Linked DNA regions of Geomonas sp. RF6. Each later gene encodes a partner of the first gene's protein in a complex. Links are inferred from orthologs where the notes say so. Each region holds a gene or a part of one and is shown on either strand. Other genes may lie near its edges. The genes, in order: accD, accB and LPW11_RS15335.

What was found.
Region 2: the proteins of accD (region 1) and accB are in contact, whole or in part, in a solved structure (PDB 8UXZ), measured with the Escherichia coli proteins. The link is inferred for Geomonas sp. RF6 from one-to-one orthologs.
Region 3: the proteins of accD (region 1) and LPW11_RS15335 are in contact, whole or in part, in a solved structure (PDB 8UXZ), measured with the Escherichia coli proteins. The link is inferred for Geomonas sp. RF6 from one-to-one orthologs.

Annotation. Positions count from the first base shown.
Region 1 is NZ_CP087999.1:909,704-917,262, forward strand. What follows is about bases 972-3,870. They hold accD (acetyl-CoA carboxylase, carboxyltransferase subunit beta), read right to left. Parts: upstream 2,896-3,870; coding sequence 2,047-2,895; downstream 972-2,046. Other genes in these bases: LPW11_RS03915 (sensor histidine kinase), read right to left, coding at 972-1,102; LPW11_RS03920 (LysE family translocator), read right to left, coding at 1,363-1,986; trpA (tryptophan synthase subunit alpha), read right to left, coding at 3,091-3,870. Outside these bases: more of LPW11_RS03915, read right to left, coding at 1-971; more of trpA, read right to left, coding at 3,871-3,888; LPW11_RS03935 (methyl-accepting chemotaxis protein), read right to left, coding at 4,119-6,311; LPW11_RS03940 (cytochrome C), read right to left, coding at 6,312-6,671; LPW11_RS03945 (porin), read right to left, coding at 6,764-7,559.
Region 2 is NZ_CP087999.1:4,072,541-4,079,997, reverse strand. The notes cover bases 3,111-5,907. They hold accB (acetyl-CoA carboxylase biotin carboxyl carrier protein), read right to left. Parts: upstream 4,848-5,907; coding sequence 4,374-4,847; downstream 3,111-4,373. Other genes in these bases: LPW11_RS17405 (M24 family metallopeptidase), read right to left, coding at 5,001-5,907; accC (acetyl-CoA carboxylase biotin carboxylase subunit), read right to left, coding at 3,111-4,227. Outside these bases: LPW11_RS17430 (putative bifunctional diguanylate cyclase/phosphodiesterase), read right to left, coding at 1-1,385; LPW11_RS17425 (menaquinone biosynthetic enzyme MqnA/MqnD family protein), read right to left, coding at 1,385-2,233; glycine cleavage system protein GcvH, read right to left, coding at 2,491-2,883; more of accC, read right to left, coding at 2,887-3,110; more of LPW11_RS17405, read right to left, coding at 5,908-6,068; aroQ (type II 3-dehydroquinate dehydratase), read right to left, coding at 6,090-6,533; LPW11_RS17395 (roadblock/LC7 domain-containing protein), read right to left, coding at 6,533-6,895; LPW11_RS17390 (tetratricopeptide repeat protein), read right to left, coding at 6,885-7,457. UniProt on the Escherichia coli protein: This protein is a component of the acetyl coenzyme A carboxylase complex; first, biotin carboxylase catalyzes the carboxylation of the carrier protein and then the transcarboxylase transfers the carboxyl group to form malonyl-CoA.
Region 3 is NZ_CP087999.1:3,562,996-3,570,475, reverse strand. The notes cover bases 1,073-3,892. They hold LPW11_RS15335 (acetyl-CoA carboxylase carboxyltransferase subunit alpha), read right to left. Parts: upstream 3,057-3,892; coding sequence 2,088-3,056; downstream 1,073-2,087. Other genes in these bases: dnaE (DNA polymerase III subunit alpha), read right to left, coding at 3,175-3,892; LPW11_RS15340 (PAS domain S-box protein), read left to right, coding at 1,073-1,361. In the rest of the region: more of LPW11_RS15340, read left to right, coding at 1-1,072; more of dnaE, read right to left, coding at 3,893-6,648; hisS (histidine--tRNA ligase), read right to left, coding at 6,920-7,480. UniProt on the Escherichia coli protein: Component of the acetyl coenzyme A carboxylase (ACC) complex. First, biotin carboxylase catalyzes the carboxylation of biotin on its carrier protein (BCCP) and then the CO(2) group is transferred by the carboxyltransferase to acetyl-CoA to form malonyl-CoA.

The DNA.
Region 1 (7,559 bases):
GGAGCTCCGCGGCGATCTCCTCCCCCATGGCGGAGAGGTCGAGCCTCTTCACGTTTATGGAGGAGCGGCTGATGCGCGCCAGCTGCAAAAGCTCGTCGATGAGGGCTTCCGCACGCCTGCAGGAAGTGTTTATCCGCTCAAGATAGTCCTGCCCCGCCCTGTCCAGCCGGTCGCCGTAGTCCTCCTGCAGAAGCTGGGCAAAGGAGCAGACGTTGCGGACGGGGGCGCGCAGGTCGTGGGAGACGGAGAAGCTGAAAGCCTCCAGTTCGGCGTTGGCAGCCTCCAGCTCCGTCTTCTGCCGCAGGAGGTCGGCGTTCAGCCAGGAAATCTCCTCGTTCGCCTGCACGTACTGCGCGGTCCTCTCCTCGACCCTGTTCTCCAGATCCTTGGTGAGGCGCGCCACCTCCTCCTCCGCCAGGCGCTTCTCCGTCACGTCGATGCATACCACCGCGAAGGTGCCCGGGCCGGTACAGTAGGCGTGCACCTCGTAGTGCCTTCCGAGGTCGCGGGAGTAGCCGCCGAAGTGCGCGGGACGCCCCGTCCGCACCACGTCAGCGTACATCTCGAGCCAAGCCGATTCGATTTCGGGGAGCACCTCTCGCACAGTCCTTCCCACCACCTGGCAGGACTTGAGGCCGGTGATCTCTTCGTAGCCGGGGTTGAACTGGGCGAACCGGTAGTCGACGGGGTTGCCCGCGTCGTCGTAGATCGCCTCGTACAGCGCGAAACCGTTCTGCATCTTCTCGAAGAGCATCCGGTAGTGAGCCTCGCTTTGCGCCAGCAGCTCGTTCTTGCTGGCTATCATGGCAAAGCCCCTGCGGATCAGAAGGAAAAGGAGGGTGCCGGTGACGGCGAGGAAGAGCCACCCCTTCACGATCTGGAGGCGGGTCAGGAGGGCGTTGTCGTGCACCATGTCGCCCAGCAGCATGTCGGAGAAGAGGATCCAGCCGGCGCCGGCCACGAGGTACCAGACGACGATGACAAGCGCCTGGGTGCGCACCGACTCTTTCTTGACCCTTCTTTCCGGCATGAAAAGATCCTCGTCCACCAGCGCCATCCACTCCGATCTCGGCAGCGGATGGGCCTCTGTTAATCCGCCCATAAACGCACCCCATAGCATAGCGGCACAAAACAGCAACGCAATCAATAAGATGGGTTATCGGAGCGAGTTGCATAATATTTAGTGGAAGGCTCTAATCATGACAAAAAAGAGTTTGAAGGGGTGATTGGTGAGGCAGAAAAGGCAAGCATACGAAATGTTTATATTTTTAGGCAGAGTTACCATTAGGAGGGGGTGCTGTACGGGAACGGCGCGGGGCACAATTAGAGAAAAAAAATTTTATCCTGCCAAATCATGAGGCTCTAGAACGGGAGGGCAAGACGCAGGGCGAGGGCCATGAGGACGATCCCCGCGCACCTGCCGATGCGGGGAGCGACGCCGGGGCGGCGGTTCAGGAGCGTTCCGACCGAACCGGAACAGATGGCGACAAGGCCGAAGGAGAACAAGGTGAGGATGACAAAGACCGTGCCGAGGGTGATGATCTGGAGCGGCACCTCGCCGCGCCCGCGCTCGAGAAACTGGGGGAAGAAGGCGAGAAAGAAGAGGGCGACCTTCGGGTTCATGATGTTGGCCAGCACGCTCTGCCGAAAGACGGTGCGGCACTGGAGGCTCCCACCCCCGCCGTCGGGGACGAAGGAGGCGCCGCTTTTCAGGAGTCCCCAGCCGAGGTAACCGAGGTAGAGGGCGCCCGCGTATCGTACGGCGCTGAAGGCAAGGGGGGACGAGGTGATAAGGGCGGAGAGTCCGATGACGGCGAAGAAGGTGTGGGCGAAGTTTCCGAGTGCAAAGCCGGCGGCGGCGGAAAGGGCGACTCTCTTCCCCTGTGCAATCCCGCGGGTGAGGACGTAGATGATGTCGGGGCCCGGGGTGAATATGAGGAGAAGGGATGTGCCGGAGAAGGTGCCGAGCTGCGAGAAGGAGATCATAGGAAGATAGAGGTGCCGGATAGACAGAGGGGGCCGAATTGGCCCCCTCTCCCGATGTACCTACTGCCGGTACAGCATCTTCAGTATCCTGGAGAGCTGCGATTTCAGCTGGTGGCGGCTGGCGATGACGTCCACCATGCCGTGATCGAGGAGATACTCGGCACGCTGAAAGCCCACCGGGAGTTTCTGGCGGATCGTCTGCTCGATGACGCGCGGACCGGCAAAGCCGATGAGCGCCTTCGGCTCGGAGATGTTCACGTCACCGAGCATGGCGAAGCTCGCGGTAACTCCACCGGTGGTGGGGTCGGTGAGAATGGAGACGTACGGCAGCCCAGCTTCCCGCAGCTTGGCGAGTGCAGCGGAGGTCTTCGCCATCTGCATGAGGCTTAAGATACTCTCCTGCATACGTGCGCCGCCGGAAGCGGAGACGATCACCACCGGGGTGCGCTCCGCGATGCCGCGCTCGATCGCCCGGGTGATCTTCTCGCCGACGACGCTCCCCATGCTCCCCCCCATGAAGGAGAAGTCGAAGACGCAGATATGGACCGGAGTCTCTTCCACCGCACCCTTGCCGCAGATGATGGCGTCCTTGCTGCCACCCTTGGCGATCGCCGCGTCGATGCGGTCCTGGTAGCTCTTGGAGTCCTTGAACTTCAGGAAGTCGGTCGCGGTCATCCCGGCGTCGAATTCCACGAAACTCCCCTCGTCGAGCAGAAGCTCCAGCCTCTTCATCGCGGGGATGCGATAGTGGTGGTTGCACTTCGGGCAGACGTTCAGGTTTTTCTCGATGTCTTTCGTGTAGATCGTCTCGCCGCAGCCGACGCACTTCGTCCACAGTCCCTCGGGGACCCGAACCCTCGGGTTTCCACCCTTCGCCTGCGGTGGATTGTCTCTTTTGAACCAGGCCATATTTTCCCTCTTAAAGACTCGATTCCTCGGTCCTTTTATTCTATGAAACGAACGGCCGATTGTTACCAGAAAGGCGCAGCCATGTCAAAGCAAAATCTGGAAAGGGAAAAACCGCCACGTCCAAGTACGCGGAAACTCTCTCTCCCACGGCTGAAACCCTCGTCCCAACCAGTTGATCCATCGTCGCGTAACTGACTATTTCGCCGCCACGCCCTGCTTCAGGGTGGAGACGAACTCCCCGACCGACTCCAGAAGCGGGGCGCCACTTTTCGCCTCGAAGTGCTTCACCAGCGCGCTCCCCACGACGACGCCGTCGGCGACTTTCGCCATCCGCCCTGCCTGTACGGCGTCGGAGATGCCAAAGCCCACCACCAGCGGCAGGTTGAGCTGTTCTCTCACCTGCGCCACGCGCTCCCCCAGGGTGTCCGCCATCGTGGTGCGGGCACCGGTCACCCCGGTCACTGAGACGTAGTAAATGAAGCCGCTGCCGAGCCTGGAGACGAGTTCCACGCGCGTGGGGTCGGAAGTCGGGGTCAGGAGGAAAATGAGGTCCAGCCCGTGGGCATCGGTGGCAACCTTAAGCTCCGGCGCCTCCTCGGGGGGAAGGTCGACAACCAGAACGCCGTCGACCCCTGCAGCGGCCGCATCAGCAGCGAAACGCTCGGCACCGTACCGGAAGATCGGATTGAAATACCCCATAAGGACAATGGGGATCTGGGTCTTCGCCCTCAGCGACCGCACCATGTCGAGGATCTTCGGGAGCGTGGTGCCGGCTGCCAGGGCCCGCTCGGAGGAGAGCTGTATGGTCGGGCCGTCCGCCATCGGGTCGGAGAAGGGGATGCCGAGCTCGATGAGGTCCGCTCCGGAGCGCTCCAGTTCGAGCACCGCCTCCTCGGTGACCGACAGATCGGGGTCCCCTGCGGTGATGAAGGTGATAAGTGCTTTTTCTCCGGCGCTTCGCAGCGAGGCAAATTTCTCGGTAATCCTGCTCATGGTCCGTTATCTCCTCTGGTACCCCTCCCGGGAGCGAAAGAGCTTCCGGCACCCGAAGGCTCCCGTTACACGGCGAGCCGCCCGGATGGCGTCCCCTCCCTTTCAAGGGGAGGGACAGGGGGGGGGATGGTGTTTGTTCTTCACAAAATAGTTACGGCGCGTTCGTCGAACGCGCCGTGACTGCTTTCCTGTAACCGTGGGGCGTGCTGCCCCGGTCTTTCTCCAGAATCCTACCCGGCGGTCTTGAAGGCGCCGAGCTCCTTCTTGAGAATCTCTGTCTGCCTGAAGAGCCGGGAGGCCGCGTCGTCCAGCGTGCGGCTCGCCTCCAGGTTCCCGTCGGTCGCCTGCTGGATGTCCTCGACGGAGGCGACGATCTGCTCGGAGCCGCGCCCCTGCTCGTCGCACGCCCTCTTTATGTGCCGGATCATCTCGGTGATGCTCTCGGTGGACTTCGCCATCAGCGTCCCCACCTTGTTCTGCTCGCGCGTCGAGGAGAGGACCTGGGAGGTGAGGACCTTCATGTTCTCCACCGCCCCCATGATGAGCTCGCTACCCATCCCCTGCTCCCGCGTCGCCTTGGCGATCTGGGTCACCATCTCCGAGACCTGCTCCATCGCCTCCCGGATCATCTGGCTCCCCTTCGCCTGCTCGACCGTGGTGCGGGCAATCTCCCCTACCTGCGCAGTCGCCTCGCTGACGCCGATCACGATCTTGGAGAGCGCCTCACCCGACTTGTGACTGAGGAGCTCGCCGTCGGCGATCGCCGCCTGCGCCTGCTCGATCGCCTCCACAGCCCTGCGCGTCTCCTCCTGGACCCCCCTGATGACGAGAGCGATCTCGCGGGTGGAGGAAGAGGTGCGCTCGGAGAGATCCTTTATCTCGTCCGCCACGACGGCGAATCCCTTTCCGTGCTCTCCTGCCTGGGCGGCTATGATCGCCGCGTTCAGCGCAAGGAGGTTCGTCTGCTCCGCCACCTCGTCGATGACGGAGAGGATGTCGCCGATGTCGGCGGCACGATCGGAGAGGGTGCTGATGACTTCACTGGTGATGCGGGAGGAGCGCTTGATCTCCTGCATCCCCTGGATCACCGCCTGTACCGCCTCTTTCCCCGTCTCGGCGTCGACCCGCACCGTGTTGGAGATCGCCGCCGTTTCGTTCGCGTTTCTCTCGACCTGCTTGATCGAGCTGTCCATCTGCATGACAGAGGAGGCGGTAGCGGTGGAGACCTCCATGAGGCTCACCACGCCATTTCCGACCTGGCGGATGGAGGCTGCCATCTCCCCGATGGAGGAGCTCACCTCACCGACCGACTGGGAGAGATCCTCCATGTTCTGCACGACCTCCTCGACGGAGGAGGCCATCTCCAGCACCGACGAGGCGCTCTCCGCCGCGGAGATGGAGAGGGAGTCGACGCTGCTTCCGACCCCGCGCACGGAGGCGTTTATCTCCACGATGGCGGCGGAGGTGCGCGACACGCTTTCCGCCTGGGTCTTCGCCGACTCCACCACGCTCTGGGAGGCCTTCGCCATGACGTCGGAGATGACGGCGAGCTCGGAGGAGGAGCGGGAGACGTTCCCGATCATCCCGGAGAGCTTCCCGACCATCTCGTTGAAGTCGCCGCCGAGCTTTCCGAGCTCGTCGGCCGAGTCGGTGGCGACCGTGGCGGAGAGATCCCCTTCCGCCCCGCGGTTTACCGCGGCGACCATGACGTTGATGCGGCTCACGATGTTGCGGGTAATAAGGGCGCCCATGGCGACGGCGAGAAGAATCGCACCGATGATGACGGCGACAAAGGTGAAGCCGGCCGTGCGCTGGATCTGCGTCACGTGGGCGCCGGCATCGGTCATGCGGTTGCCGACCTCCACGAGGATGTCGTCCAGCTCACCCTTTGATTTGTCGCTCGCCATGGTGATGTCGTCGTTGGCGAGCTGGTGCAGCTTCGGATCGGAGAGGGAAGCCTGCCCGCCCTGGGCCAGCAGCTTCTCCTTTTGTGCGATAAGCTCGTCCGCGACCCTCTCGAACTCCCCCCAGCTTGCCTGGAAGTCCCTGGTGCGCTTCTCGATGACGCTCCCCTTCACCGCGGGCTTCAGGTGCATCTTTGCGTTGCCGTCCAGCAGGGTCTGCGCCTGGCTCACCAGGAGGTCCCGCTTCATCCGGTAGTCGTCGACATACTCCTCGAACTTGTCCTTCTCGCTGCGCACCAGCGCAGCCTGCATGAGGCTCACGTGACAGTACTTCTGAGTCACCGCCATCAAAAGGACCTGCTTTTGCTGCTTCGAAAGCTGTTCGAGAATGTCCTGGATCTGCCCCCCCACCCTTTTCATGGTGAGGGCACCGAAGGCGCCGGTGATGGCGACGAGGAGCGCCATCACCATGAAGGAGCCTATCAGGCGGGAGCCGATCTTCACATCTTTGAGTGCCATTTAGTGTTCCGCTTCAACCAGAAGGTAGTTCATGAGGTCGACGGTTGCCTTGATCTCGGGCTTGGACATGTTGGAGTCCGGCTTCCGGAGCATCTTCACGCCGTACGCCTTCGTGGCGTTACGGTCGAAGGGCTGCCCGGAGATCGGGGCGATGCCGGTCTGGATCGCCACGATGGTGCGCTCCAGCGTGTGGCACTTTACGCACCGCACCTTCATGATGTCGTAGTTCGCCTTCATCGCCGGTGGGAAGGCGGAGGGGTCGAGGCGCATGGCATCGCCTTTACCGACAACCTTCAGTCCTGCATGGGCGGCGCTGACGGAAAGGGCCAGAACAAGGAGCGTAAGGAGAGTCTTCTTCATGTAGATATCCTCCACGGATGTTGGGTTATTGCATGCCGGCAGTCCGGTGACAAACGTATCGGCGAATCCTCTTTTCCCTTTAAGGGAAAGCCTTAGAAGCTGAAAGCGAGCGAAGCCAGAGTCGTCCTGTTGATCGCCTGCGCCCCGTCTTCGTAGATGTACTCGAGCGACAGCTTCGTGTTCTGCAGCGGCGTGTACGCGACCGCCGGAATATAGCGGCGGGTTGCTCCCTGCAGGTTGTAGAAGTAGTCGTAGCGCATGAGGGCAACCACGTCGACCGGCGCGCCGAACATATACTCACCTTCGACCGTGACGGCATGGCTGTGCAGCGCGCTCCCACCCGCGGAGAGGTCGGGATTGGTGTCCCTGCCGAGGACGCCGCTTCCCTTCAGGTGCAGCCTCTTGTACAGGAGGTCGATCTCCGCGCCAGCGCGGTAGAAGTTGTTTCGCTCCTGCGCGACACCAAAGGCGTCGATGACGCCGTTATGACCGGAGTAGCCGAAAGCGCCGACGGTGATCCCGAGGTAGTCCCAGACGGTCGCTTCCTTTTCCAGGTCGACCTCCGGCTCGTGACCGCTGAAGTCGGTGCCGCCGAACCTCCCGGAGATGTGCCCGTAGTAGTCCTTGCTGTTTTGCCCTTTCCGGTTCGCCACCCCAGCGGAAACGAGGACGCGGTCCCCTATGAGGGAGTTCACCTCCAGGGCGTCCTGGGGAGTGTCGACGCTCCACTGGGAGCCCCCCTGCCCCTGGGTGTAGGTCGTGGAAGCGAAGGAGGGGACGGTGATGACGCGGTTCGACTTTTTCCACAGGGAGAGCTTCGGTTCCATGCGGCCGATCCGCACGTTCACCGGCGTCTTCAATGCATGGCGCCAGATCGCGAAGAGCTCG
Region 2 (7,457 bases), 3.2 Mb from region 1 along the record:
CCCGCCTGGAGGGAGTGATGGTCGACGAGACACGGGGGCTCCAGCGCCGCCAGCACCTTGCGAGCCACCACCTCCGCGCCGTGGGAGTCGCGCAGCTGGCCGAGCGCGATCACGAACTCGTCCCCACCGATGCGCGCCACCGTATCCGTCTCGCGCACGCAAGCCGAGAGCCGCTGCGCCACTTCCTGGAGCAGCTTGTCCCCGACGCCGTGCCCGAGGGTGTCGTTGACCCACTTGAAGCGGTCCAGGTCGAGATAGAGCAGCGCCATGCGCTGACCCATGCGCTGGGAGACGGCGCGCATCTGGCGCAGCCGGTCCAGGAAGAGGAGACGGTTGGGAAGCCCGGTCAGGGGGTCGTGGTGTGCCCTGTGGTAAAGCTCCTCCTGGGCGCGCTTTCGCTCCCCGATGTCCCGTCCGATACCCCACACCGCAACCGGTGCTGCTCCATCGTAGGTGCAGGAAAGATTCCCCTCCACCGCGACGGGGGCGCCGTTTCGCGCGATGTAGAGGTGCTCGCAGGAGCGGCTCTCCCCGCCGGAAAGGACCCGGTCCAGTTCCTCGCGGTAGCGCTGCAGGCTCTCCGGGTGCAGCACGTCCTCCACGGTAAGAAAGTCGAGATGATCGCGGCAGTACCCCATGGTGCGCAGCCAGGCGTCGTTGGCGTAGAGGAAGCTCCCGTCCGGGGCGTTGCTGTGGATGAGATCGTTCGTGCGGTTTAGAAAGCTGTACAGCCGCTCCTCGCTCTCCCGAAGGATCTGCGTTTCCCCGCGCAGGGCGGACATGAGCTCGCAGCCGATGATCGCGATGGCAGCATTGAAGACGGTGGCGAAAAACCAGATCAGGAGGAGGTAGAGGACATCGTCCTGCACCCTCTGGTCCACAAACGGCATCGCTATGTGCGGCAGAAGCCGCCCGTGCTCCAGGAAGAGGAGAGTGCCGTGGCTGAACGCGGCTCCGAGCCAGGCGCAGCAGATCTCTTCGCGCCGCTCCAGGAGATAGACCGCCTCGATGGTGACGACGAGGTAGAGGGGCCAGAGCCAGCTGGCCGCCCCTCCGCTGAAATGGATCAGGACGGTCACCAGGAAGGTGTCGATAAGGATCTGCAGGTGGTGAAAGAAACGGAAAGGGGAGAGCTTCGCGTAGGCCTGCTGGTAGGAAAGGTTGTAAATGACCACCACGCAGATGGAAAGCGCAAGGAACGCCCCTTGCGACCTGGTGACGAAGAAGCCGAAACGGCTGAAGGAGTAACAGGTACCGGCACAGAGGGTGTACACGGCAAGAAGGAGGAGCATCAGCCACTTCGCGCGCATGAGCACGGTGATGGGAGGGGCCGAGCCCTCCCCCATGCGCGCGGGCCACAGGATCGCCTCTCTCCCCACCCCCATCAGGCGGCGGTCACCTCTGCTCCTTGGGGAGCAAAAAATCGCAGCTCAGGCTCTGCCGGGATAAGGGAGAGTTCGAATGCATAGCGGAAAAAGGTGCGCACCCCTTTCAGATGGGCGGGGGTGAGATCGTAGGAGATGGTGCGCCAGTAGTCGACGAGGTCGTCAGATGACAGCCATCCCCTCTCCGCACACCCGGCGGCAATGGCGGGGTAGGAGTGGTAGGCGAGCTCCTTTGCCGCGACAAGATCGCGGGCGAGCTCCGAGAGTTCCCTCCCCTTCGTGGCCGCCGCCTCGCGCCGCACAATCCAGAGTGCGAAAACAAAGGGTAGCCCGGTGAAGTCGTACCAGAGCTCCCCCAGGTCGTACACCCGGTAACCGTGCTCGATGGCGGCGCTCTTGAGCGCAGCGTCACCGATCAAAAGGAGCGCCGGATAGCGGGAAAGCGCCGCGTCGAGGGGAAGCTCGGTCCGTTGAAAGCTGTTCTCGAAGCCGTACTTTTTGGCGAGGAGAACCTTCAGAAGGTTCACAGAGGTGTCGGAGTGCAGCGTAAGACCGACCGTGCTGCCGTCGAGCTCCTCGATGGGGAGGCGGGAAAAGAGGAGTACGCTCTTTACCTTGCCGATGGAGCTGATGGAGAGGTCAGGGAGGAGACAGTACTTTTCGCTCGCCTGGGCGTATTCGATGGAGGAGGAGGGGCTCACCTCCACCTCCCCCCTGCGCAGCTTCGCGTTGAGCTCTGCAGGGACGCCGTCGACGAAGGTGTAGCGGCTGCAATCGAACGAGGCGGCCAGGGCGGTGAAGATGGGGGTACAGTTGGCGTACCTGATATGTCCGATCTGCAGCGTCAAGGGGAAACTCCGGAATCTCTACTGTGCCGGACCAGCGGGGGCGCGGTCGGCGGGGGTAGACTATACCAATGTAAACATGAGATCAAGGCAAAACGCGCCGATATATGACGCCGGGAGAGCTTCCCCTTTTCCTCCGCCGCCGAAAGTGAAAAGGCGAGAGAGACCCCTCGCCTTTTCCTGAGCTGCTGGTAGAAGCTTATAATTCAAGACCTGACCCCGGGGTCAGGTCTTGAATTATAAGGTTTGTATACGGGGCGCTACTCTTCCTCGGCGACCGAGACGAACTCCTCGTAGTGCTCTGCCGACATGAGGAGGTTCAGCTCCTCGTGATCGACGACTTCCACCACCACCAGCCAGCCGCCGTCGTACGGGTCGTCGTTCACGATTTCCGGGGTGTCCACTACCTCGTGGTTCACCTCCAGCACCGGGCCGGAGAGGGGGGCGTAGAGCTCCGCCACCGTCTTTCTCGCCTCCACGGACCCGAAGGAGTCGTCCTGATCCAGGTCGTCACCCGGATCGGGGAGCTCCACCGCGGTGATGTGCCCGAGCTCGTGCTGCGCGTAGTCGGTGATGCCGATGACGGCGCGGTTTCCTTCCACGCGCACCCAGATATGTTCCTTGCTGTACTTCAGTTCATCAGGAAAGTCCATACCTTACTCCAGTACCAGCCTCTCGATGAAGCCGGTGTCGATATTTCCCTCGATGAAGTCCTTGTTGGACATGATCTTTTTGTGGAACGGGATGGTGGTCTTGATCCCTTCGACGATGTACTCGTCGAGCGCGCGGGCCATCCTGGTAATCGCCTCTTCCCTGGTGTCGGCATGGACGATGAGCTTCGCGATCAGGGAGTCGTAGTGCGGCAGCACGGTGTAGTTCGTGTACACGAAGGAGTCGACGCGCACTCCGAGACCGCCGGGAGTGTGGTGGCTGGTGATCCGTCCGGGGGACGGGGTGAAGCGGACCGGGTCTTCCGCGTTGATGCGGCACTCGATGGAGTGACCCTTGATCTTGATGTCGTCCTGCGTGTAGCGCAGCTTCAGACCGTAGGCGGAGCGGATCTGCTCCTTCACCACGTCGACGCCGGTCACCATTTCCGTCACCGGATGCTCGACCTGCACGCGGGTGTTCATCTCCATGAAGTAGAAGTTGTTCTGCTTGTCCACCAGGAATTCGATGGTGCCGACGGAGGAGTACCCTACCCCCTTGGCGGCACGCACCGCAGCGTCCCCCATCGCCTGCCGCAGTTCCGGCGTGGTGACGGTGGAGGGTGCTTCTTCGATCACCTTCTGGTGACGGCGCTGGATCGAGCAGTCGCGCTCGCCGAGGTGCACGACGTTGCCGTGCTTGTCGGCGAGGATCTGGATCTCCACGTGGCGCGGCGACTCGCAGTAGCGCTCGATGTACACCTCGGGGTTGCCAAAGCCGCTCTGCGCCTCGGCGCGCGCGGTGGCAAAGGCGTTCGGAAGGGTCGCCGGGGAGTGCACGATCTTCATGCCGCGCCCGCCGCCGCCGGCGGTAGCCTTGATGATGACGGGGAAGCCGATCTCCTTGGCGACCTTTATCGCCTCGTTCACGTCGGCCACCCCTTCCTTCGTGCCGGGAAGGATCGGCACCCCCTGCTTGATGACCGCCTGGCGCGCGCTGATCTTGTCACCCATGATGCGCATGCTCTCGGCGGAGGGGCCGATGAAGGTGATGCCGCAGTTTTCGCAGATCTCGGCAAAGGCGGCGTTCTCGGAGAGGAAACCGTATCCCGGGTGGATCGCCTCGGCGTCGGTCAGTTCCGCGGCCGAGATGATGGCGTTGATGTTGAGGTAGCTGTTGATGCTGGGGGCAGGACCGATGCAGACGCTTTCGTCGGCAAGCTTCACGTGGAGCGAGTCCTTGTCGGGGAGGGAGTAGACGGCGACCGTCTTGATCCCCATCTCCCGGCAGGTCCTGATGATGCGGAGGGCGATCTCCCCCCTGTTCGCTATGAGCACTTTATGGAACATACTTTTGTGGTTCTCCGGTCTGCGTGCTCCTCCGGTTTCCCGAAAAAGCCGCGACAATGCCGAATGGAGAGGGAAATGCCGGTACGGGGCTCACCGGAAGGGAGCGGCCGCTGCGGTATCCTGCTCCATGCAATGGATGGGCGGTACTAGAGCCTTTCCACCACGAAGAGGGGATCGCCGTACTCGACGGGGGAAGCGTTCTCCTTGCAGACCTTCACGATCTTGCAGCGGAACTCCGCCTCGATTTCGTTCATGAGCTTCATCGCCTCTACGATGCACAGCACCTCCCCTTTCTCGACCACCTGCCCTACTTCCACGAAGAAGGCGGCTTCCGGGGACGGCGCACGGTACAGGGTGCCGACGATGGGGGATACGATGACTTCACCCTCTTCCGCCTCGGCTTCGGCTGCGGGAGCGGCGGGGGGTGCTGCTACGGGGGCGGGAGCGACAGGCTGGGGCGCGAAGGGGTACTGCGCGGGGTGCTGCGGCACGAACTGGGGAGCACCTGCGACGGCGCCCCTCTTGATGACCACTTTCTCGTCGGCGCTCTCGAGCTCGAACTCGGTGATGTCGGTCTCGGTGACCATCTTGATGAGCGTCTTCAGGTCTTTTATATCCACGTGTTTCTCCTTTTCATTACAGTTAATCGCACGTCTGCGCGCAAAGATCCGGCCTTCGCAGGGTCTTCCCGTGGGGGCACCTCGCGCCGGCCGGCAAAACGGAAAGTACAAAAGAACGCGGAGACCGGGGGACGGTCCCGCATCTTTAGGGAGCTATAAAACGATCAAATCCTTCGGGACCTTCGTGATGCACCGGCACCCGTCCTGCTCCACGACGACGGTATCCTCGATGCGCACCCCCCCCCAGCCGGGGATATAGATCCCGGGCTCGATGGTGAAGACCATACCCTCGGTAACGGTCCCCTCTCCCCGCGGGGAGACGGTGGGGTGCTCGTGGATGTCGATGCCGACGCCGTGGCCGAGCCCGTGCCCGAAGTAGCTGCCGAAGCCGCGGCTCTCGATGTAGCTGCGCGCCAGGGCATCGACTTCCTTCAGCGTCATCCCCGGGCGTGCCCCCTTTATCGCGGCTTCCTGCGCTCCCCGCACCGTCTCGTACACCTCGACCTGGCGGGGATCGGGTTTCCCCACGCAGACGGTGACCGTCTCGTCGGAGCAGTATCCCTGGTACAGCGCGCCGTAGTCGAGGGTCACCAGCTCGCCGTAGGCGATGACCTTGTCGGAGGCCTTGCCGTGCGGCAGGGCGCCCCGCTCACCGGAGGCGACGATGAAGTCGAACGATATCCCGTGGGCGCCGCGGTGCCGCATGGCGATCTCGAGGGCGAGAGCGACGTCGCGCTCGACGGCGCCGGGTCGTACCTGCGGGAGGATCTCCTGCAGCGCTTCCGAGGCTATCTGCGCCGTCTGTTCGAGGAGACGAAGCTCGCTCGCGTCCTTGACCGTGCGAAGTGCCTCCAGCTCCTTGTCGACGGGGATGAACTCGAGGTTGGGAAGGACCGAGCACAGATCCTTGTGCGCGGCGACAGTGGTGTGTGCCGCCTCGAAGGCAATCCGCTGCGCCCCCTGCTCCTGAAGAAGCCTCTTCACCCCTTCCAGGCGCTGCGCATATTCGATTACCTGCACCCCCGGGGCCTCTGCGGCCGCCTGGGAAGTGTAGCGGGAATCGGTAAGGAGAAAGGCCTCTTTTTCGGAGACGACAAGGAGAGCACTGGAACCGGTAAAACCGGAAATATATCTTATATTACTGAGGCTTGTAACGATCAAAAGATCGGCGCCGGACCCCTTCAGAGCACCCCTGGCCGCCGAGATTCTGTTATCTAACATAAGAGCCCCCATCTTGACAATCTATTTTTCCAGGTGGCTCACCAGTGCGCGCAGCCCCAAAAGATAGCTAGTTGCGCCAAATCCGGAGATCTGTCCGAGGGCGATCGGGGCGATGTAGCTCCTGGTGCGAAACTCCTCCCGGGCGTGCACGTTGGAGAGGTGCACCTCCACAGCCGGGAGGGCAACGGCGGCGATTGCGTCGCGGATGGCCACACTGGTGTGGGTGTATGCCGCGGGGTTGATGAGGATGCCCTGGCAGGTGCCACGCGCACCCTGAATGGCGTCGACCAGCGCCCCCTCGTGATTTGACTGCACAGTGGTAAGTTCCACGGAGAGCTCGCGGGCGAGTTCGGCGAGGGAATCGTTGATCGTCTCCAGCGTCGCAGCCCCGTAGATCCCCGGCTCCCTCGTTCCCAGGAGGTTCAGGTTCGGGCCGTGCAGCACCAGTATGCGATGCGCCGCCATTACTGGAGCGCCTCGCGCAGTTTCCAGGCGTCGCGCTTCAGGAGGTAGCGCCCTTTGCCGTAATTGCCGTCTGCCGAAAGTACGAGGGCAACGAAGAAGTCGTCGCTCACGCCGCGCACGATGACCCGGCACTGCTCGCTGGAGATGGAGACCTCTTCCAGCTCCCCGGTCTTCAGGACCCCCACCGTCCTCTTGATCTCCTTCAGTACAGAGGCGTATTCCACCGCCAGAAGGTGCACGTCGAGTTCATCGCGCTGCGCCTGGTACTCGTCGATGGCGATGCCGTCGTACCCCATGACGATCCCGCCGAGACCTCCGCCGCTTTCCTCCACGATCTGCTGCAAGATGCTCTTAAAGGGCATGCTGCTTCCTCCTTCTTATATTCTCTAGCCACTCCTCGAGGATTTCCACTGTCTGCTGATCACTTTTGGCAAGATGAGCCGCGGAGGGGACGGGAGACGCGGCAACCGGCGCCAGCGGGGGGACGACAGCGGGAGCTTGCTCCTCTGCCGCGGCAAAGGGCGCCCATTCTTCAGCGCCTGCAAGAGCCCCCTCGTCACCGGCTGCGAAAGCGGCTTCCTCTTCGGCGGCAAAGGAAAGCTCCCCCTCCTCTACGTTCGGGAGATCCTCTTCCTCGACTGCAGGGACCCCGGCTTCGGCGGCAGCGGCAATGGCACGCTCGAGCTCGGCCGCACGCCTTGTGTACGTCAGGTTAGCCGGGTCGTCCTCGAGGAGCGCGCGGTAGATGCGCAGCGCCTTCTCCGGAAACCCCTGCGAGAGGTAGAGTTCAGCCATGGTGGCGGTGGAGAGCGGATCCTTCCCCTGTGCCGCGACCGGCGGGGCGGGAGCTTGCGGCGGCTCCGGCTCCTCCGGCAACGGCTCCTCGAGGTCGAATAGTTCCTCCATCTCGAAAAGCTCCTCCGG
Region 3 (7,480 bases), 2.7 Mb from region 1 along the record:
TTTTCTGGAACCGCGCGGCAGAGGTTCTGTACGGCTGGAAGACGGTGGAAGTGCTCGGCCGCAACGTGGCGGACGTGACGGCCTGCCGGATCTGGGCGCAATACGGGATGGAGATTCTGGCGAAGCTCGCGGAGGGACAGAGCTGGACGGGTGAGTTCACAGTGAAGCGGCGGGACGGCTCGGAGTTTCTCGCGCACGTCACCGAATCCCCAATCCGTGACGACGACGGGCGGCTCATCGGAATGATCGGCATCTCCTTCGACATCACCGAACGGAAAAAGGCCGAGGAGGCGCTCGCGGCGAGTGAGGAGCGATTCCGTCGCTATTTCGAGCTCGGCCTCATCGGGATGACCGTCTCCTCTCCCGAAAAAAAGATAATTGAGGTGAACGACAGGGCGTGCGAGATCCTCGGGTATCGCAGGGAGGAGTTGCTCACGCTGAGCTGGCCCGAGCTTACCCACCCGGAAGACCGCGAGGTAGCTATCGTGGAGTACGAGAAGATGCTCGCCGGGGAGTTGGATGGCTTCACAGCCGAGAAGCGATACATCAGAAAGGACGGAGAGATCATCGACGCGGTGATTTCGGTGAGCTGCCTCCGCCGCAAGGACGGCACCCTCGATGCCTTCCTTGCGCTCCTGCAGGACGTAACGGAACGGAAACGCGCCGAAAGAAAGATAGCCGCGTACCAGCAACGGCTAAGCCTGATGACGGAAGAGATGTACCGGATGGGAGAAGAGGAGCGAAAGCACCTGGCCTCGGTACTGCACGACCAGATCGGGCAGAACCTGGCGCTGAGCAAAATGAAGCTGGAGTCGTTGAAGCATTGGGAGCACAGGGACATTCTGAGGCAGGAGATAGCTCAGATCACGGCACTCTTGGACGAGGTGATCGACAAGACGCGCTCCCTTACCACGGAGCTTCGTCCCCCCGTCCTGCACGAGCTTGGGCTGGAAGCGGCGGTCGAGTCGCTGTGCGAGGAATTTCAGGAGCAGACGGGGCTTGTCGTAACTTACCACGACGATGGCAGCCATACATCGCTGCCTGACCACCTGCGCACCCTGCTCTTCCAGGGGGTGCGGGAACTTCTGGTGAACGTCATGAAGCACGCCCATGCAACGGGTGCCGAGGTATCGATGAAGAGGGAGGAGGGGGTGATAACGATATCGGTGCAGGACGACGGCATCGGGATGAACGGAAAAAGGCCCCGTCCGAAGGACAGCTTCGGCCTCTTCAGCCTCAGCGAAAGACTGCGGCATCTCGGGGGAAGGGTGGAGATTTCCTCTCCCCCTGGCGCAGGCACCTGCGTGGCGATGGTGGCGCCTCTTGGCGTCTCCGAGAAAGAGAGCCAAAGCGGCATCTGAGCGGCCTTTTTCCCCGTCCCCTATTAAAAAAGGCTCGTCCGAGAATTCCGGGGAGCTGGGATACATTGGCTCGAAGCGCCGCAGGATGCCTCGCGTCCCCCCTTTGCGAAGGGTCTTCCGGGAATTCTGGGGAAGGTCGTTACAAAGAACTCGGGTACCCCCGCGCTGGACGCGCTGGAGCGTAGGCCTCTTGCCTGCGAGGGCGGCGCAGCCGCCACAGACCGCGCGGCTGGCGCCGCGGCTACAGGCTGGGAAGCCTGTGCTCCAGCGAGGCGCCACTAGCGTACCCCACTGGAGGAGATGAATCAGATCAAGCCGTCGGCAGCGCGTTCCTCCCCTTTCAAGGGGGAGGACAGGAGGGGGATGGGGTCGGCGCGGCCCAACTCTACCCCATCCCCACCCTGTCCCTCCCCTTGAAAGGGAGGGGACGCCTGAGCTCCTGCCCTGCGAAAGACACACAGGGCCGGCGGATTAAAGCAATGCAAGCTTCCCCGGGATTTGCGAAGGGGGGGACGCGAGGCCTCGTGCGGCCCTTCATTGGAACATACTACGGCTTCCCCGGAATTTCTGGAAGAACCTTCACAAAGGGGGGAACGAAAAGCCTGGCCTCCTCGCTGGAGGGCCGACAGATGCCGGTTCCCCGGAATTCCCGGATGAACTTAAAAAGGCGCTCCGGCTACTGCCGGATGCGCCTTTTATGATTGCCAGACCTGCTGAACTGTCAATCTACTCGATAAACTGCGACAGCTTGCGGAACTTCTGGTAGCGCTCCTCAATGAGCTCCTCCGCAGGGAGCCCCTGCAGTTCCTTCAGGTTCCTCGATATCGCCTCGTGCAGCAGCTTCGCCGCCCCGGCGTGGTCGCGGTGGGCGCCGCCGGCCGGCTCCGGAACGATCTCGTCGATGACGCCGAGCGTCTTTATGTCGGCAGCGGTGAGCTTCAGGGCGTCGGCCGCCTGCGCCCCTTTCGTGCCGTCGGACCAGAGGATGGCGGCGCACCCTTCGGGGGAGATGACGGAATAGATGGAGTGCTCCAGCATGAGGATCCGATCACCGACGGCGATGGCGAGCGCCCCGCCCGATCCACCTTCGCCGGCGATGACGACGACGATCGGCACTGTAAGGCGCGCCATCTCGCGCAGGTTCCTGGCGATCGCTTCAGCCTGCCCGCGCTCCTCGGCGCCGATTCCGGGGTACGCCCCGGGGGTGTCGACGAAGGTCACGATCGGCATCCTGAAACGCTCCGCCATCTCCATGAGGCGCAACGCCTTGCGGTACCCCTCCGGGTTCGGCATGCCGAAGTTGCGGAAAACCTTCTCCTTCGTGTCGCGCCCCTTCTGGTGCCCGATCACCATCACCGGCTCGCCGTCCAGCCGCGCGGGTCCACCTACGATGGCGTGGTCGTCACCGAAGTTGCGGTCGCCGTGCAGCTCGATGAAGTCGGTGAAGATCAGTTGCAGGTAGTCAAGCGTGAAGGGGCGGTTGATGTGGCGCGCAACCTGCGCGGTCTGCCAGCGGGTCAGGTTCGCAAACATCTCGGCGCGCATCGCCTCCGCCTTCGTCTCCAGCTTCTCCACCTCCCCCTTCAGGTCCACCCCTTCGGTGGAAAAAGCGAGGAGTTCCTGTATCTTCTTCTCCAGCTCTGCCAGAGGCTTCTCGAAATCGAGATAGGTGGTGTGTTGTTGCTGCACTGCCATCTTTATATTCTCCCGGATTAGATCAATTGTCTGAGGGTGGCTGAAAGTGCTTTCTGCCATGCCTCTGTCCAAGCTCCAGCTTGGTTTCGTACAGTCTGTGAGGAGTGAGAAAGAGACCCTACTCGAAAGACACGGCATTATAGCCGAAGAGGTTACTCACTTCCACTGTTAAATCTTCGCTGGCTGCCACTTTGTACGTCTCCGAAAGCCGTATGGTGACGCGTGAATTGTTCTCTATATCGAGGTGGAGAAAGCTGCGGCAGTTCCCGGCATAGCGGGAAATGATCTCCTTTAGAGTCTCCAGCTTCCCCGGGTCGGCCCCCTTGGCGTCGAGGTTGAAGTTCACCTTCTTCGTCAGCGCCTCGTTCAGGTCGCGCAGGAGGACGATGCTCGTCGCCATGACCTTCGCCCCCTTCTCCCCCAGCTCCAGCGTCCCGGTGACGTGGATCGGGTCGTCGCTTTTCACGTACTCGGAGCAGTTGGCATAGACGTCGGAGAAGATCACCACCTCCACGGAGCCGGAGGTGTCCTCAAGGGAGATGAACCCCATCCGGTCCCCTTTCTTGGTGATGATCTCCTTCAACGAGGTGGCGATGCCGCAGATCTTCACCTCGCTCTTTTCCTTCATCTCCGTAAGGGTCGCCGTGGTGGCGTTGGAGAGGCGCTTTATGTCCCCCTCGTAGCGCGCCAGCGGGTGCCCGGTGATGAAGAAGCCGATCGCGTCCTTCTCGCACCCCAGCCGGTACTTCTCGTCCCACTCCGGTATCTCCGGATAGCGGTTCCCCCCGCTCCCGGCCCCGCGGATCACCTCGTGGATCCCGAAGAGTGAGGCCTGGGCGCTCTCCCGCTCCTGCTGCACCCGCTGCCCGGAGGCGGCCGCATCCTCGAGGACCGCCATGAGCTGGGAGCGCTTGGCGCCTGTGGAGTCGAAGGCGCCGCACTTGATGAGTGCCTCGATGACCCTCTTGTTGCAGCGGCGCAGGTCGACCCTTTCACAGAAATCGAAGAGATCGGTGAAGGGGGAGTCGCCGCGCGCCTCGATGATCGCCTCGATCGCCCCCTCCCCCACGTTCTTCACGGCCCCGAGGCCAAAGCGCATGGAGTTGCCGAGGACGCGGAAGGAGCGGTCCGACTGGTTTATGTCGGGGGGGAGGACCTCGATCCCCATATCCCGGCAGTCGCTGACGCTCTTTATGACCTTGTCGGTGGAGCTCATGTCCTCCGTCAGGAGGGCTGCCATGAACTCGACCGGGTAGTGCGCCTTCAGATACGCGGTGTGGTACGCCACGAGCGCATATGCCGCGGAGTGCGACTTGTTGAAGCCGTACTCGGCGAACTTCGCCATGAGGTCGAAGATACCCGCCGCCTTCTTCGGATCGATCCCCTGGCTCTCGGCGCCGGCCTGGAACTTGTCGCGCTCCTTGGCCATCTGCTCCATGTCTTTCTTACCCATGGCGCGGCGCAGTAGGTCGGCGCCACCGAGGGAATAGCCGGCGAGCGACCGGGAGATCTGCATGACCTGTTCCTGGTAGACGATGACCCCGTAGGTGTCCTTGAGGATCGGCTCGAGTTGCGGCAGGTCGTACACCACCTGCTTGCGGCCGTGCTTGCGCTCGATGAAGTCGTCCACCATGCCGCTGCCCAAAGGACCCGGACGATAGAGGGCGCAGACCGCGATGATGTCCTCGAAGCAGGAGGGCTTGAGCTTTACCAGGAGCTCCTTCATGCCGCTCGACTCCAGCTGGAAAACGCCGGTGGTGTTGCCGGCCTGCAGGAGCTTGTAGGTTTCCGGATCGTCGTCCCCGAGAATTGAAAGGTCGAAGTCGGGATTCACTTTGCGGATGTGTTTTACCGCGTTCTCTATGACCGTGAGGTTCTTTAAGCCGAGAAAGTCGAACTTCACCAGCCCGATCTTCTCCACGTACTTCATGGAGTACTGGGTGGTGAGCGCCCCGGTCTTCTGGTCCATGTACACCGGGCAGAAGTTCTCCATCTGCTTCGGCGCCACCACGAGGCCAGCCGCATGGGTGGAGGCGTGGCGGGCAAGCCCTTCGAGCCTCAAGGCGACAGAGAGGACCTCCTTTACCTTCGGATCCGCCGCGGCGAGCTCGTTCAGCTTCGGCTCCTGGGCGATAGCCTTCTCCAGGGTGATCCCCAGCACCTCGGGGACGAGCTTCGCGATCTTGTCCACGTCGGCAAAGGGGAGATCGAGCGCGCGCCCCACGTCGCGGATGACGCCACGCGCAGCCATGGTACCGAAGGTGATGATCTGACACACCTTTTCCCGCCCGTAGCGCTCCACCATATACTGGATCACCTCTTCGCGGCGGTCCTGGCAGAAGTCGACGTCGATATCGGGCATGGAGATACGTTCGGGGTTGAGGAAGCGCTCGAACAGCAGGTTGTACGGCATCGGGTCGATGTCGGTGATCCTGATGCAGAAGGCGACCAGCGAGCCGGCCGCCGATCCCCTGCCGGGACCGACCGGGATGCCGTGGTCCTTCGCCCAGTTGATGAAGTCCGCAACGATGAGGAAGTAGCCGGGGAACCCCATCTGCTTGATGCAGTCGAGCTCGATCCTCAGGCGGTGGTAGTACGCCTGCTCGTCCTGAACCGTGAAATCTGGGTTCTTGATGCGGATCTTGTTGAGCCGCTGCACCAGACCTTCGGTCGACTCGCGCTCCAGTTGCTGGTCGAGGGTTTCCCCAGGCGGCGGATCGTAGGCCGGGAAGTAGTAGGTCTTGAAGTCGAAGTCGATCTTGCAGCGCTTTGCAATCTCCACCGTGTTGGTGAGCGCTTCCGGAGCGTAGTGGAAGGCCGCCGCCATCTCATCCGGCGTCTTCAGGTAGAACTCTTCCGTGGAAAAACGCATGTGGGAGGGATCCCCCATGGTCTTCCCGGTCTGGATGCACAGAAGGATCTCGTGGGCGCGGGCGTCTTCCTTGTTGAGATAGTGGCAGTCGTTCGTGGCGACGAGCGGCAGGTCGAGCTCCCGGGCGATCTCCATCACCCGCCGGTTGGCGGTCGTCTGCTCCGGGATCCCGTTCTCCTGGATCTCCAGGTAGTAGCTCCCCGGGAAGAGGTCGGCATACCACTGCGCCGCCGCTTTCGCCTCATCCATCTTGCCGCGCAGGGCGAGATAGGGGACCTCTCCCTGCAGGCAGGCGGAGAGGACGATGAGCCCCTCGCTGTGCTGCGCCAGGAGGTCCTTGTCGATGCGGGGGCGCCGGTAGAACCCCTCCTTGTAGCCGGCGGAGACGAGATAGCTGAGGTTTTTGTATCCGGTGAGGTTTTCGCACAAGAGGATGAGGTGGTAGCTGCTGGCCTGGTCGGGGGCGGGAGCCTGCTTGTGGGTGCGCGAGCCGGGCGCGATGTACACCTCGCACCCGATGATCGGCTGGATCCCCTTGTCCTTGCACTTGAGGAAGAACTCGATCGAGCCGAACATGTTGCCGTGGTCGGTCATGGCGACCGCGGGCATGTGGAGCGACTTTACCTTCGCGAGGAGGTCGCCGAAGCGTATGGCGCCGTCCAGCAGGGAGTACTGGGTGTGCACGTGCAGGTGCACGAAGTTCGCGTATTCATCGGCCATATCATTTCATCCTAGGGGAGCTGCGGGGGCTCCGACACGGAAAATGGGAGCCTCTGGTGGGGCTCCCATTCATTCCTGGCGGAGTAAAAAGCGGGGGGATTATGCACGGGTTAGGAAGCAGTGTCAAGCATGACGAACGCGTCTAACTGCAAGAGCAAGCGGCGAAATGGGCGGCGCTGCCTCCTGGGCACCGTGTGGTGAGGAGAGGGAGCGCCGGGAACGCCTGCGGCTTATCCCGGCCTATATTGCTACATTACCTGCAGAGCGTCCCCTACCCTTTTACCGCCTTCAGGATCGCCTCGGCCTCCAGCGCCACTTCCTCCTGCGTGCCACCGTCCATGTTCTTCAGCGGCGCCGTCCCCTTGGAGAGCTCGTCCTCCCCGATGATGAGGGTGTAGCGCGCCTTGAACTTGTCGGCGCGGCGCAACTGGCTCTTCAGGCTTTTCCCTTCGTAGTCGATCTCCACGGAGCTTCCGAGTCGCTGCAACGCGGTCATGAGCTGGAAAGCGCGGCCGTGCGCCACCTCCCCCATGGCGGCGATGAAGAGATCGGGCCTGCGGGCGAAGTCCTTCTCCGCGAGGAGCAGCGCAACCCGCTCCACCCCGATGGCGAAGCCGATGCCGGGGATCTGCGGGCCGCCGAGCTCGCTGATCAGGCCGTCGTAGCGCCCCCCCGCCGCAACCGCGCTCTGGGCGCCGAGCAGGGAGGTCACCATCTCGAAGGTCGTGCGGGTGTAGTAGTCGAGGCCGCGCACCATCCTCTCGTTGATGCGGTACTTCGTCCCCACCGCGTCGAGGTAGCTCTTCGTCTTCTCGAAGTGGTCGCTGCACCC